Regions from separate parts of the Amycolatopsis sp. NPDC049159 genome, predicted to be linked through region 3. Evidence: riboswitches for the same ligand, from Rfam matches in the RefSeq annotation. Region 3 holds a riboswitch; each other region holds the start of a gene.
The links. A riboswitch is a leader RNA that binds a small molecule or an ion and turns the genes downstream of it on or off. The one in region 3 is predicted to bind S-adenosylmethionine.
Positions count from the first base shown of each region.

Region 1 (4,603 bases), on a different contig from region 3:
CGCTGCACCAGGCCGATGACCGGGCCGAACTTGCTTTCGACCAGCCCGGCGTACGCGGTGAGCAGCTCCTCGGGCCGGGTTTCGCGCTCGAGGAGGTCGTCGAGCGCCGTCCCCCAGTCCTTGAGGAGGCTCGTGACGATGTCCTCCTTCGTGCGGAAGTGGTAGTACAGCGCGGCTTTCGTCACCTCGAGCCGCTCGGCGATCTCCCGCAGCGAGCTGCCTTCGTACCCCTGCTCGGCGAACAGCTCGAGCGCGACGCGCTGGATGCGTTCGCGCGTGTCGGTGCGTCGCCCGGCCATGCTCCACCCCTCAACTTACTTGACGGCCGACTAGTAATCACTTAGCTTGGCATTGCTTGTCGGTCGACAAGCAATGCATCTGCAGCTTACCTCGGGGGTTCACCGTGACCACCACCGCGCCGGAGCGCGTCGCGGGCCGCTGGCTCGCGCTCGCCGCGCTGGGCCTGGCCCAGCTGATGGTCGTGCTCGACACGACCGTCGTGAACATCGCCCTGCCGTCGGCCCAGCGCGCGCTGGGCCTGTCCGGCACCGGCCGCCAGTGGACGATCTCGGCGTACACGCTGGCGTTCGGCGGCCTGCTGCTGCTCGGCGGGCGGCTGGCCGACCGGCTCGGCCGCCGCACCACCCTGCTCGTCGGCATCGCCGGGTTCGCCGTGGCGTCCGCGGTCGGCGGCGCGGCCCCGTCGGCGGGCTGGCTGATCGGCGCCCGCGCCGCGCAGGGCGTGTTCGCCGCGCTGCTGGCGCCGTCGACGATGTCGTTGCTGACGCTCACCTTCACCGACCCCCGCGAACGCGGGAAGGCGTTCGGGATCTTCGGCGCCATCATGATGTCCGGCTCCGCGCTGGGCCTCACCGTCGGCGGCGCGCTCACGCAGTTCCTCGACTGGCGCTGGAGCCTCTACGTCAACGTGCCGGTCGCCGTGCTGGCCGGGCTGGGCGCCTGGTTCGCCGTGCCGCCGACGGCCGCGCACCGCGACACGCAGCTGGACTGGACCAGTGCGGCGCTCAGCTGCGGCGGCGTCGTGCTGCTGGTGCACGCACTGTCCGAAGTGGCCACTCAGGGATTTTCCCCGCCGGTGCTGGGTTTCCTCGTGCTGTCGCTGTTCCTGCTCGGCTGGTTCGTGCGCCGGCAGGCCCGGCACCCGCACCCGCTGCTGCCGCTCGCGGTGGTGCGCGACCGCGCTCGCGCCGTCGCCTACCTGACGATCGGGGCGGCCTCGTTCGGCGCGTTCGGGATGTTCCTGTTCCTGACCTACCAGCTGCAGGTCGTGATGGGCTACGGCGCGCTCGCCGCGGCGCTGGCGTTCCTGCCGACACTGGGGGCGAACATGCTGACGTCGACCCAGCTTTCGGGACGGCTGCTCCCGCGCGTCGGCCCGCGGCCGCTGCTGGCGGGCGGGTTGTCCGTGCTGGCTTGCGGGCTCGTGGCGGCCACGCGGCTGACGCCGGACGCGTCCTACGCCGGGGTCGTCCTGCCGATGCAGCTGCTGCTCGGCGTCGGGGCCGGGCTGTGCATGCCGGTGGTGCTGAACGTCGCCACCCGCGACGTCGGTGCGCGGGACGCGGGCGCGGCTTCGGCGTTCGTGACGACGTCGCAGCAGGTGGGCGCGTCCCTCGGCACGGCCGCCCTGAACACCATCGCCACCGCGGCCTCGGCGGGCCTCACCACGCCGACGGCGATCGTCCACGGCTACACGACGGCGTCGGCCTGGGCGGCGGCGATCGTCGCCGCGGCCGCCCTCACCGCGTTCCTCGTCCTCCCGCGCGGCTCCCGCTGAACGCCGTGAAGGCCACCTCGAATTCCTCGAGGTGGCCTTCACGACAGATGGGATCAGGCGGCGACGACGGCCTGGGGGCCGCGGGCGGTCTGGGTGACGTGGCCGCCGCGCTCGGCGACCCACGCCAGCGCCGCGTCGGCGCGCTCGCCGCGGACGCCGAGGCGGAAGCGGCCGACCGGGGTGTCGCCGATCCGGGTCAGCCCGCCGCCGATGGTGGCGAACTCGACGTCGAAGCGGCCGGCGGCCTCGGGCAGCAGCGCGCCCACCGACGCGAACCCGACCAGCACGACGTCGACCGCGCGGTCGTAGCGCGAGGACTGCGAGCGCGAGGTCTCGATGGCCGGCAGCAGCGCCTGCGCGGTGCGGCTGCCCGGGTTCGAGATCAGGTCGAGCACGGTGCCGCGCTCGACGACGGTGCCGTCTTCCAGCACCGCGACGTCGTCGCAGAGCCGGCGGACGACGCCCGCGTCCGGCGTCGTGACGACGACCGTGGTGCCGAGCTCGGAGCGGGCGCGGTCGAGCACGGTGAGCACCGAGCCGGCCTCCTCCGGGTCGATCCCGGCGGTCGGGTCGTCGGCGAGCAGCACGGCGGGCGCGGCGGCCAGCGCCTTCGCGACCGCGACGCGGCGGAGCTGACCCGCGGTGAGCTCACCGGGACGCTGCGCGGCGCGCGGGGTCAGGCCGACGAGGTCCAGCAGCGAGCCGACCCGGCTGCGGCGCTGCGGGCCGTCGACGCCGAGCTGCTCCAGCGGGGAAGCGATGTTGCCGGCGATGGTGCGCTCGGCGATCAGCTCCGGCTTCGTCGAAACGACCCCGAGCTGACGGCGGATCTCGCGGAGGCGGCGGCCGTCGAGCGTGCCGGTGTTGAGGCCGTCCAGCCGGACGACGCCGCGGTCGGGGCGCTCCTGCAGCGCGATGCACCGGGCCAGGACGGACTTGCCCGAACCGGCCGGGCCGACGACGCCGAACAGCGAGCCGGCCTGGACCTCGACGCTCACGTCGTGCAGGGCGACGACGGAATCTCCGTTGGTGGCAAAGGATTTGGACAGGTTTTCGACCGTGATCACGATAGCTCCAGAAAAACAGGGCGCAGCGCACGAGGGCGCGCCCGGCCGCAAGCGAGTGTCCGTCCTCAGTGGACGGTGCGTGAAGAAGGGGTGTGTCGGCTCAGACGAAGCTCAGCGCGAGCGTCGACATGCGGAGACGGAGCGGCGGCCTTCGTCGACAACGCGGCGCCTGGTCAACAGCAGGGGGCGAGCTACCCTCTTCATCGAAAACGGCCTCCATCGGTCCTGGCGGTAGCACCTGCCCTGTGGAGGGTGGTTGCTGCGACTTCGACGAGCCAGGTCTCTCGGTCGCTCGGGATGGACGTACTGAGTTAAGCCGATCCCACGGAGCGAAAGCAAGCCCGTTGGCCCACATCACACGACTGGAGGTGTCGCAGTCACGGGGTGACGGCCGAAACGTGCGTTTTTCACCGCCTCCACTGTGGTGGATTCAGTGGTGGACCCGCGCGCGTGCCGCGATCCGGGCGAAAGCGTGCACGTCGAGCTGCTCGCCCCGGGTCTTCGGGTCGACCCCGGCGGCCGTCAGGAGCTCCCCGGCCCGTTCGGCCGAGCCCGCCCAGCCCGCGAGCGCGGCGCGAAGCGTTTTCCTGCGTTGTGAGAAAGCGGCGTCAACCAGGGAGAAGAGACCGTCCCGGTCTTCGGACGCCGGGGTGGCGGCGCGCTCGAAGGCGACGAGCGCGGAATCCACGTTGGGCACCGGCCAGAACACCGACCGTGGCACCGCGGCGACTTTCCGTGCGGGACCGTACCAAGCGAGCTTGACGCTCGGGACGCCGTAGATCCGGCTGCCCGGCCCGGCCGCCATCCGCTCGGCGACCTCGGTCTGCACCATGACGAGCCCGGAGGCGAGCGAGGGCACTTCGGCGAGCAGGTGCAGCACGACCGGCACGGCGACGTTGTAGGGCAGGTTGGCGACGAGCGCGGTCGGCTCGCCGGGCAGGTCGGCGTTCTTGACGCGCAGCGCGTCGGCCCCGACGACGGTCAGCCGGCCGGCGGCTTCGGCCCCCCGCTCGGCGACGGTCTCGGGCAGCCGCGCGGCGAGCTTGGGATCGATCTCGACGGCGACGACCCGCGCCCCGGTGGCGAGCAGGCCCAGCGTCAGCGACCCGAGCCCGGGCCCTACCTCGAGGACGACGTCGTCCTCGGTGACGTTCGCCAGCTCGACGATCCGCCGGACGGTGTTGGGATCGTGCACGAAGTTCTGCCCGAGCTTCTTGGTCGGCCGCACGTCCAGCTCGGCCGCCAGCGCCCGGATCTCGGCCGGTCCCAACAGTTCAACCACCGGGCGAGCTTACCGACCGTACTCCGGCCCTGTTCCGCTCGGTGCGGACCGCAGACGAAACGGCCCCCGCCCAAAAAGGACGGGGGCCGTTCCGAAGCGAAACTCAGGCCTTCTTGCCGCAGACCGGCCAGGCGCTGTAGCCGCCACGCGCGTCGCGGACCTTCTCCGCGACCGCGATCTGCTGCTCGCGCGAAGCCTGGCTCGGCAGGTTCGCGTACGCGTCGCCGCCGTAGGCGTCCCAGGTGCGCTTGTCGAACTGGAGGCCGCCGTAGTAGCCGTTGCCGGTGTTGATGGCCCAGTTGCCGCCCGACTCGCACGCCGCGATGCGGTCCCACGCGGAGCCGTCGCCGATGGCCGGGGTCGGGGCCTTCTTGGTGCCGACGTGGATGATCTTCGGCTTGGCCGCGGTGATGATCTGCTCGGAGATGCTCTCGCGGGCGACCTCTTTGCCGTTCT
Region 1 is NZ_JBEZDL010000038.1:58,613-63,215, forward strand. Features, by position in the region: gene AB0B33_RS43935 (helix-turn-helix domain-containing protein) at 1-299, opposite strand, end outside; gene AB0B33_RS43940 (MFS transporter) at 404-1,798, shown strand; gene AB0B33_RS43945 (ATP-binding cassette domain-containing protein) at 1,852-2,865, opposite strand; SAM riboswitch class I at 3,079-3,169, opposite strand; gene rsmA (16S rRNA (adenine(1518)-N(6)/adenine(1519)-N(6))-dimethyltransferase RsmA) at 3,296-4,147, opposite strand; gene AB0B33_RS43955 (transglycosylase family protein) at 4,251-4,603, opposite strand, start outside.
Region 1: linked by a shared signal. The riboswitch ahead of AB0B33_RS43945 (ATP-binding cassette domain-containing protein) and the one ahead of thrC (threonine synthase) in region 3 are both predicted to bind S-adenosylmethionine.

Region 2 (4,603 bases), on a different contig from region 3:
CATGGAGACGATCGCCCTCGCCGAGGTCGCCGCGGTGCTCGCCGACCCGAGCCGGGCCACCATGTGCCTCGTCCTGCTCGACGGGCGGGCCTGGACCGTCGGCGAGCTCGCGAAAGCGGCCGGGATCGCGCTCTCCACCGCCAGTGAGCACGTCACGCGGCTGTCCGACGCCGGCTTCGTCGCCCGCGTCAAGCAGGGCCGCGCCAGCTACGTGCGGATCGCCGACCCGCGCGTGGCCGAGCTGATCGAGCACCTGGCCCAGCACGCCGCACACCGCCCGGTCACCGGGCTGAAGGCGTCGCTGCGGGTGAAGCGGCTCGGCTTCGCGCGCACCTGCTACGACCACCTCGCCGGCGTGCTCGGGGTCGCCCTCCGCGACGGCATGCTCGCGACCGGGCTCGTCGACACCGCCGACGGCCTGACGCTGACCGGGCACGGCCGCGAAGTCCTGGACGGTCTCGGCGTGCCGGTCGCCGCCGGGCGGCGGGCGCTGCTGCGCGACTGTCTGGATTGGACGGAGCGCCGCGACCACCTCGCCGGCGCGCTCCCGGCGGCGTTGCTGGACCGGGCCGTCGACGCCGGCTGGGTCGTCCGCGACGGGCACCGCGCGGTGAAGGTCCTCCCGGCGGCGCGGCGGCCGTTCACGGCGCTCGGGGTCGAGCTCGACGCGCTCGGCTGTCCTTAACACACCGGGTGTCCGACTCGCGGCAGCGGTACACGAACGTGTTAACCCGCCCGCCTCACTATTCTGAGGGCCCCACGGCACTCGGGAGGGAGGCGGCATGGACCAGCTTCCCGTGCTGCTCGGCGTCGGCGGCGTCGTGCTGCTCGCCTCCGTGCTCGCCGTGCGGGTCTCGATCCGGCTCGGCCTGCCCTCGCTGCTGCTCTACCTCGCGATGGGCGTGCTGCTGGGCGAAGCCGGCTTCGGCATCCGCTTCGACAACCCCGAGCTGACCCAGTCGCTCGGCCTCGCCGCGCTCGTCATGATCCTCGCCGAAGGCGGGCTGACCACGCGGTGGTCGGCCGTCAAACCCGCGCTGGGCATCGGTATCGCACTGTCCACAGTGTCCGTCGTGGTCAGCGTCGCGGTCACCGGCGCGGCCCTGCACTGGCTGCTGGGCCTCGACTGGCGGATCGCGCTGCTGTGGGGCGCGGTGCTCGCCTCGACCGACGCGGCGGCGGTGTTCTCGGTGCTCCGCTCGGCCGGGATCGGCAAACGGCTCACCGGCGCGCTCGAACTGGAGTCCGGCATCAACGACGCGCCGGCCTACATCGCCGTCGTCGTGCTGGCCGAAGGCACCACTGTGGACTGGTCGCTGCCGCTGCTCGTGGTCTACGAGCTCGCGGCCGGCCTGGCCATCGGGCTCGCGTTCGGCTGGCTCGGCGGGATCGCGCTGCGCCGCGCCGCGCTGCCGGCGACCGGCCTGTACCCGCTGGCCACGGTCGCAGTGTGCGTCGTGGCGTATTCGTCCGGGCAGCTGCTGCACGCGTCCGGGCTGCTCGCCACCTACGTCGCCGCGCTGGTGCTCGGCAATTCGCGGCTCCCGCACCGCTCCGACACGCTCTCGTTCGCCGAGGGGCTGGGCTGGCTGGCCCAGATCGGGTTGTTCGTGCTGCTCGGCCTGTTCGCCTCGCCGGGCCGGCTGCTCGACGCGATCGTGCCCGGCCTGGTCGCGGGCGCCGTCGTGCTGCTGCTGGCGCGGCCGATCTCGGTCGTGCTGGCGATGCTGCCGTTCCGGCTGCCGTGGCGGGAACAGGCGTTCCTGTCGTGGGCCGGACTGCGCGGCGCGGTGCCGATCGTGCTCGCCATGATCCCGCTGTCGCACGGGGTGCCCGGCGCGCAACGGCTGGTCGACGCGGTGTTCGTGCTGGTCATCGTGCTGACGCTGCTGCAGGGCGCGACGCTCGGCCCGCTCGGGCGCTGGCTCGGGCTGGCGAAGAAGTCCGAGGCGCACGAGATCGAGGTCGACTCGGCCCCGCTGGACGAGCTCGGCGCCGAACTGCTGCAGGTGCGCATCCAGCCCGGGTCCAAGCTGCACGGCGTGTACCTCTCCGAGCTGCGGCTCCCCGTCGGCGCGACGGTCAGCCTGGTCGTCCGCGGCGAAGCGGGCTTCACCCCGCAGAAGACCAGCCGGCTGCAGGAGCACGACCAGCTGCTGGTGGTCACGACGTCGGCGGTGCGCGACGCCGTCGAGCTCCGGCTGCGCGCCGTCGACCGGGCCGGGCGCCTGGCCCGCTGGAAGGGCGAGTCGGGTCGCTGACGCGGCCGGCTCTCGTTCTCATGGGTGGCTACCCGCGCCGCTCGCCGCCACCGGCCACCTGCAGCACCGCGCCGGCGGCCACTGGGTGACCCTCGACCACGCCGAGCAGTACGAAGGCACCGCGACGCACCTCGCCGACGACGCCGTGATCCCGCTGCCCGGCCGGTTCCGCGCGAAGCTCTGACCAGGGCGCGCTGTGAACGGCGTCTCAGAATGTGAGGAGGGGGTTGGCCACCCGGCGCGTTCTCGGTTACCTTCTGTGCCAGGTCATGAGTGCCAGCGCGAAGCCCCGGCTTGCTGGCCGGCAACCCTCCTACCGCGGTGGGGTGCCCCGGGTGAAGACCGGGCCGGTCGCGTCCCGCGACGGGCAAGCGCGGGCCCCTCGCCGGGGTCCCCCGGACCGCCGAGGAGGCACCCCGATGACTCTCGCCATCGACCGCACCAGCGCCACGACTTCCGGAACCCCGCACGCCGCCGAACCGGGTCTCGCCACCGCCCCGGCCGCCCGTGGCACCGAATTCCTTGCCCCGCAGGGCATCCCCACTGTCGCCGGCGCGGCGCTGCGCGTCCCGCTCGTCACCGGCGAAACCATCGGGTACGCCAACCTCGACCACGCGGCGAGCGCCCCCTGCCTCGACGCCGTCCGCGCCAAGGTCGACGAGTTCCTGCCCTGGTACGCCAGCGTCCACCGCGGCGCCGGCTTCGCCTCGCAGGTCTCCACCAAGCTCTACGAGCGCACCCGCGACGTCCTGCGCCGGTTCGTCGACGCCCGCCGGACCGACACCGTCGTCTTCACCCGCAACACCACCGACTCCTTCAACCTGCTCGCCCGCAGCCTGCCGCGGCACACCACCGTCGTCGTCTTCGACACCGAGCACCACGCCGCGCTGCTGCCGTGGCAGGGCCCGAACGTCCGGCGGATCCCGGCCCCGCGCACGCGTCTCGCCGCAGTGTCCGCTGTGGACGAAGCACTCGCGGGTTCCCCGCAGGGGCCCCGGCTCGTGGTCGTCACCGGCGCGTCCAACGTGACCGGTGAGCTGCTCCCGGTGGCCGAAATCGCCGCCGTGGCGCGGAAGCACGGCGCCCGCATCGCCCTCGACGCCGCGCAGCTCGCGCCGCACCGCCGGATCTCGATCCGGGACCTGGACGTCGACTACGTCGCCGTTTCCGGCCACAAGCTGTACGCCCCCTTCGGCGCCGGCGCGCTGATCGGCCGCGCGGACTGGCTGCGCGCCGCGCGCCCGTACCTCGCCGGCGGCGGCGCGACGAAGCTCGTCACCGAAGACGCCGTCGTCTGGAACGACGGCCCCGAGCGCCACGAAGCCGGTTCGCCCAACACCGTCGGCGTGTACGCGCTGGGCGTCGCGTGCGAGACCCTCTCCCGCGACTGGGACGCCGTCGTCGCGCACGAACAGGCGCTGCTCACCCGGCTGCGCAAGGGACTCGAGAGCATCCCGGGCTGCGCCGAACTGCGCCTGTTCGACGCGCCGGTCGACCGCGTCGGCACGGTCAGCTTCACCGTCGCGGGGTTCGACCCGGGCTGGCTCGCGGCGGTCCTGTCCGCGGAGTACGGCATCGGCGTGCGCGACGGCGCCTTCTGCGCCCACATCGCGGCCAAGCGCCTGATCGCCGTCGCCGGCGGCGAGGGGCAGCAGGCGATCCGCGTCAGCCTCGGCCTGGGCAGCACCGAAGAGCACGTCGACCGCGTGCTGCTGGCGCTGCGCCGGATCGTCGCGCGCGGAGCGGACTGGGAGTACGCGAAGGTGGACGGCCGCTGGGCGCCGGTCGGCGACCCGCGGGAGCTCCCGCCGTTCTGCTGAGCGTTAGCCTGGCCCGATGGGGAGAGGACCGCGTTTCTGGTTTCCGCTGGCGTTGCTGGGTTTCGCGCTGATCGGCGCGGCGGTGGTGCGGCTGCTGTCGCGCCGGAGCCCGGCCGAGGGCGACGCCGTGAACCTCGTTTCCGGACCGCTGGAGCAGCAGCACCTCGGCACCGGCGGCGTCGGCGGCACGGGCTACCCGGCGACGCAGTTCTTCACCCAGGACACCTACTACGCCGCGGGGGCGGAGCTGCCCGCCGGGCCGGTGTGGCTGGTCGCGCTGCTCGTGGTGGTGGCCGGCACGGCCGTCTGGTACGCCCTCGCGCTGCGCCCGGCCCGCACCGGGTGGTTCGTCCTCGGCACGCTCGGCGCGCTGCTCGCCGTCCCGCTGCTCGACCTGGTGGGGTCCTGGCAGTTCCGGCTCGGGGACGGGCTGCGCGGCCCGCTGCTGGCCACCCTCGGCCTGCTGGTGCTCGCGGCGTACGAACGCAGCGTGTTCCTCCTGGTCACCGCGGCCCTGTTCGC
Region 2 is NZ_JBEZDL010000025.1:46,217-50,819, forward strand. Features, by position in the region: gene AB0B33_RS37910 (metalloregulator ArsR/SmtB family transcription factor) at 2-685, shown strand; gene AB0B33_RS37915 (potassium/proton antiporter) at 783-2,261, shown strand; SAM riboswitch class IV at 2,527-2,641, shown strand; gene AB0B33_RS37920 (aminotransferase class V-fold PLP-dependent enzyme) at 2,681-4,081, shown strand; gene AB0B33_RS37925 (hypothetical protein) at 4,098-4,603, shown strand, end outside.
Region 2: linked by a shared signal. The riboswitch ahead of AB0B33_RS37920 (aminotransferase class V-fold PLP-dependent enzyme) and the one ahead of thrC (threonine synthase) in region 3 are both predicted to bind S-adenosylmethionine.

Region 3 (4,603 bases):
GCGTTGCCCGCGCTGGCGTTCGCGGTGTGCCTGCTCGTGGTGGTGGATCCGGCGATGGCCACGGACTTCGGGTTCGCGCTGTCGGTGTGCGCCACCGCCGGGCTGGTGCTGCTCGCGCCGCGCTGGGCCGGCGGGCTGGTCCGCCGCGGGGTTCCGCCGGGCGTCGCCGAAGGACTGGCGATCCCGCTGGCCGCCTTTCTGGTGACGTCGCCGGTGCTCGCGGGCATGGCGGGCTCAGTGAGCCTGGTCTCGGTGCTGACCAACGTCCTCGCCGCGCCGGTGGTGGCCCCGGCGACGGTGCTCGGCGTGCTGGCGACGGTCACCGGCCCGTGGTGGCCGGGTGCCGGGGAGTTCCTGGTGCACCTCGCCGATCCCGAAGCCCGGTGGCTGATCACGGTGGCCCGGCACGGCGCGCGTGCGCCGGGTGCGGTCATCGCCTGGCCGGGAGGCTGGTGGGGCGGGCTCCTCGCCGCCGCCGTCCTCGCGGTGCTGGTGCTGGCCGCCCGGCGACGGCGGGTGCGGTTGCTCATGGCGGTGCTGGCCGCCGGCGCGTTGCTCGTGCTCGTGCCGGTCCGGGTGCTGGCGCCGGCGTGGCCGCCGCGGAACTGGGCAGTGGTCGAGTGCGACGTCGGCCAGGGCGACGCGGTGGTGCTGGCGACCGCCGAAACCGGGCGGGCCGTCGTCGTGGACACCGGGCCCGAACCGGGGCCGGTCGACGAATGCCTGCACCGGCTGGCCGTCGACCGGATCCCGCTGCTGGTGCTGAGCCACCTGCACGCCGACCACATCGGCGGGCTGGCGTCGGTCTTCGACGGCCGGGCGGTCGGCGGGATCGCCGTCGGGGCGGGGCGGGCGCCGGAGTGGGCGTGGCGGCAGGTGGCTGCGGAAGCGGCCCGGCAGGCGGTGCCGCTGGTGGAGCTGAACCCGGGGGAGCGGCTGGCCTGGCCGGGATTGTCGCTCGACGTCTTGGGGCCGCGGTACGTACCGGCGCGCTCGGCGGGGCAGGACGGAACGACCATCAACAACAGCTCGGTCGTGCTGCGGGCGGAAACGGCGGCGGGCCGGGTGCTGCTGACCGGCGACGTCGAGCTGGCCGCGCAAGCCGACCTGCTCGCCGACATCGGTGACCTGAAAGCGGAGGTGCTGAAAGTCCCCCACCACGGTTCGCGTTACTCGCTGCCGTCTTTCCTCGCGGCGGTGGCGCCGCGGGTGGCCTTGGTCAGCGTCGGCGCCGGCAACACCTACGGCCACCCGAACAAGTCCACAATGGACACATTGACGGCGCTCGGCGCGCTCGTCACGCGGACCGACGTCGACGGCGACACGGCGGTCGTGACGGACACGGCGGGGCCGGCGGTCGCGCGCCGGGGCGAGCCTCGTGGCCCGCCGCGCCGCTGAAACCCGGGGCACGCCTCGCGGCGCGCCCCGGGCCGGCGGACGTCAGTAGCCGAGCGCCTTGTTCACGGCGGCGGCCGACGGGGGCACGATCGCCTTGGGGCCCACGTGGTTCTCGATCGCGTCGAGGGTCTTGAGGCCGTCGCCGGTGATCAGCAGGACGGTCTCCGCGTCCGGGTCCAGCTTGCCCGTCTCGATCAGCTTCTTCGCCGTGGCGACGGTGACGCCGCCGGCCGTCTCGGTGAAGATGCCTTCGGTGCGGGCCAGCAGGCGGATGCCTTCGACGACCTCTTCGTCGGTGACGTCCTCGATCGCGCCACCGGTGCGGTTGACGACGTCGAGCACGTAGGGGCCGTCGGCCGGGTTGCCGATCGCCAGCGAGCGGGCGATGGTGTCCGGCTTCACCGGCTGGACGACGTCATGGCCGGCGCGGAACGCGGCCGACACCGGCGAGCAGCCGGTGGCCTGGGCGCCGAACACCTTGTACGGGCTGGCGTCCACGAGGCCGAGCTGGCCCAGCTCACGGAAACCCTTGTCCACCTTGGTCAACTGCGAACCGGAGGCGATCGGCACGACGATCTGCGAGGGGATGCGCCAGCCGAGCTGCTCGGCGACCTCGAAGGCCAGCGTCTTCGAGCCTTCCGAGTAGTACGGCCGGACGTTCACGTTCACGAACGCCCACTTCGGGTGCTCGCCGGCCAGCTCGGTGGCGAGGCGGTTGACGTCGTCGTAGTTGCCGTCGACCGCGACGAGGTCGCCGTCGTACACGGCGGTGGTGAGGATCTTGGCGCGCTCGAGGGACTTCGGGATCAGCACGACCGACCGCCAGCCGGCGCGGGCCGCGGCGGCGGCCGTCGCGTTGGCCAGGTTGCCGGTCGACGGACACGCGAGCACCTCGAAGCCGAACTCGCGGGCCGCGGCCAGCGCGACGGCGACGACGCGGTCCTTGAACGAGTGCGTCGGGTTGCCGGTGTCGTCCTTGACCCACAGGCGCTTGAGGCCGAGTTCCTTGGCGAGGCGGTCGGCGCGGACCAGGCGGGTCGCGCCCGGCTCGGTGTTGGGGATCTCTTCGACGTTGGACGGAACCGGGAGGAGTTTCTTGTAGCGCCAGATGTTCTTGGGGCCGGCCTCGATGTCTTCGCGGCGGACGCGGCCGAAGTCGTAGGCGACCTCGAGCGGCGAGAAGTCTTCGGCGGAGACGAATTCGGGGGCGAGCGGCTGCCGGTGGCCCTCTTCCTTCGACACCAGCTCGACGGCGGGACCGAGGTCCGGGGTCTTGGTGGTGGAGGTCGTGCCGAGGGTTGCGGTCATCGCGAGGTTCCTTCCTCATCTGCCCCGCCGAAGCGGGCCGGAATTGGCACCGTGGTCGTCAGCTACCCCGCGATCGCGGGATGACGGGCTGTACGCCGGTTGCCGGGGCTTCGTCGGGCCGTTCCCTCTGCCCCTCTGGATGAGCGGTATTCAGTTGTCGGTGCGCGCACGCCGGGTTTCCCCGGGGCGGGCTGCCTCGCCTACACCGTACGACATGGTGCTCGAGCCGTGCCATGGTGTCCGCTCGACATCACCGGAGCGGGCGCACCGCGGCGCGGGTGAGAGGATTCGGGGGTGACCGCGCAAGCCACCGCCCCGGCCCCGCTGCACCTGGTGCTGGGTGACGAAGAACTGCTGATCGAGCGGGCCGTCCGCGAGACGCTGGCCGCCGCCCGCGCGATGGACGCCACGGCCGAGCTGACCCGGGTCCGGGTGTCCGATCTCACAGCCCCCGAGCTGGCCGAACTGGTGAGCCCGTCGCTGTTCAGCGAGGGCCGCGTGATCGTCCTCGAATCGGCGCAGGACATCTCGCAGGAGCTGGCCGACGCCGTGGCGTCCTACCTGAAGGACCCGGCGGAGGGGGTCGTGCTCGTCGTCGTCCACACCGGGGGCGGCCGCAGCAAGGCGGGCAAGACGCTCCCGGCGTCGCTGAAGAAGGCCGGGGCCGAGATCACGGAGTGCCCGAAGCTGACGAAGCCGGCCGAGCGCGAGCAGTTCGTGCGGCACGAGGTGCGCCGGGCGGGCGGCAAGATCGACCCGGCCGGGGTCGCCGCGCTGATCGACGCCGTGGGCTCCGACCTGCGCGAACTCTCCTCGGCGGCCAACCAGCTGGTGGCCGACACGGGCGGGACGATCGACACCGACGCGGTCCACCGGTACCACCGCGGCCGCGCCGACGTGACCGGGTTCGCGGTCGCGGAGAAGGCCGTCAGCGGCGACCGCTCGGCGGCGCTGGAGTCGTTGCGCTGGGCGATGCAGCTGGGGGTCCCGCACGTCCTGGTGGCGGACGCGTTGGCCGACGCGGTCCGCACGATCGCGCGCGTCTCGGGGGCCGGGCGCGGCAACCCGAACCAGCTGGCGGGTGAGCTGGGCATGCCGCCGTGGAAGATCCGCAAGGCGCAGGGCCAGTCCCGCGGGTGGAACCAGGACGGCCTGGCCACGGCCATGCGGGTGGTCGCACGGCTGAACGCCGAGGTCAAGGGCGTGGCGGCGGACCCGGGCTACGCGCTGGAGCGCGCTGTCCTCGAGGTCGCGGCGGCCAAGGGCGACCGCTGACCCCGGACACGGAGAAGGCCCCGGCCGGAGCCGGGGCCTTCCCAGAAATCAACCAGCTCAGAGCGCGTTGACGCGCTTGGCCAGCGCCGACTTCTTGTTGGCGGCCTGGTTGGCGTGGATGACGCCCTTCGAGACGGCCTTGTCCAGCTTCTGGGCGGCGTCGCGCTGCAGCTCCGTGGCCTTGGCCTTGTCGCCGGCGTCGGCCGCTTCGCGGACCTTGCGGATCGCGGTCTTCACCGAGGACCGGATCGCCTGGTTGCGCTGACGCGCCTTCTCGTTCGTGGTGATGCGCTTGATCTGCGACTTGATGTTGGCCATGAGGCAACTCCTGCTTTCACTCGGTGAGATCCGCCGCCGCGCTCGTTCGGCCCCGCTGAAAAGCGGGTTTCCTCCATGACGGAATGCCGCACGGCAACGAGCGTCCACTTTAACAGCCCAGCTCGCGGCGGCTTCCGGCGGCACCTGATCACCGGGGGTACGGTGGACGGCGGTCAGTGCCTAGGGTTCCGTCGCCGGTCCGCACGCCGCACACACAACCAGGGCCGGGCGGGTCTGGTCCGAGCGGCACCATCGGCGGGCCCGGACGGCCGGTCGTTCATCTGACGGGGCAAAAGCCTGGAGG
Region 3 is NZ_JBEZDL010000005.1:11,515-16,117, forward strand. Features, by position in the region: gene AB0B33_RS10860 (ComEC/Rec2 family competence protein) at 1-1,398, shown strand, start outside; gene thrC (threonine synthase) at 1,441-2,706, opposite strand; SAM riboswitch class I at 2,719-2,852, opposite strand; gene holA (DNA polymerase III subunit delta) at 3,001-3,981, shown strand; gene rpsT (30S ribosomal protein S20) at 4,039-4,299, opposite strand.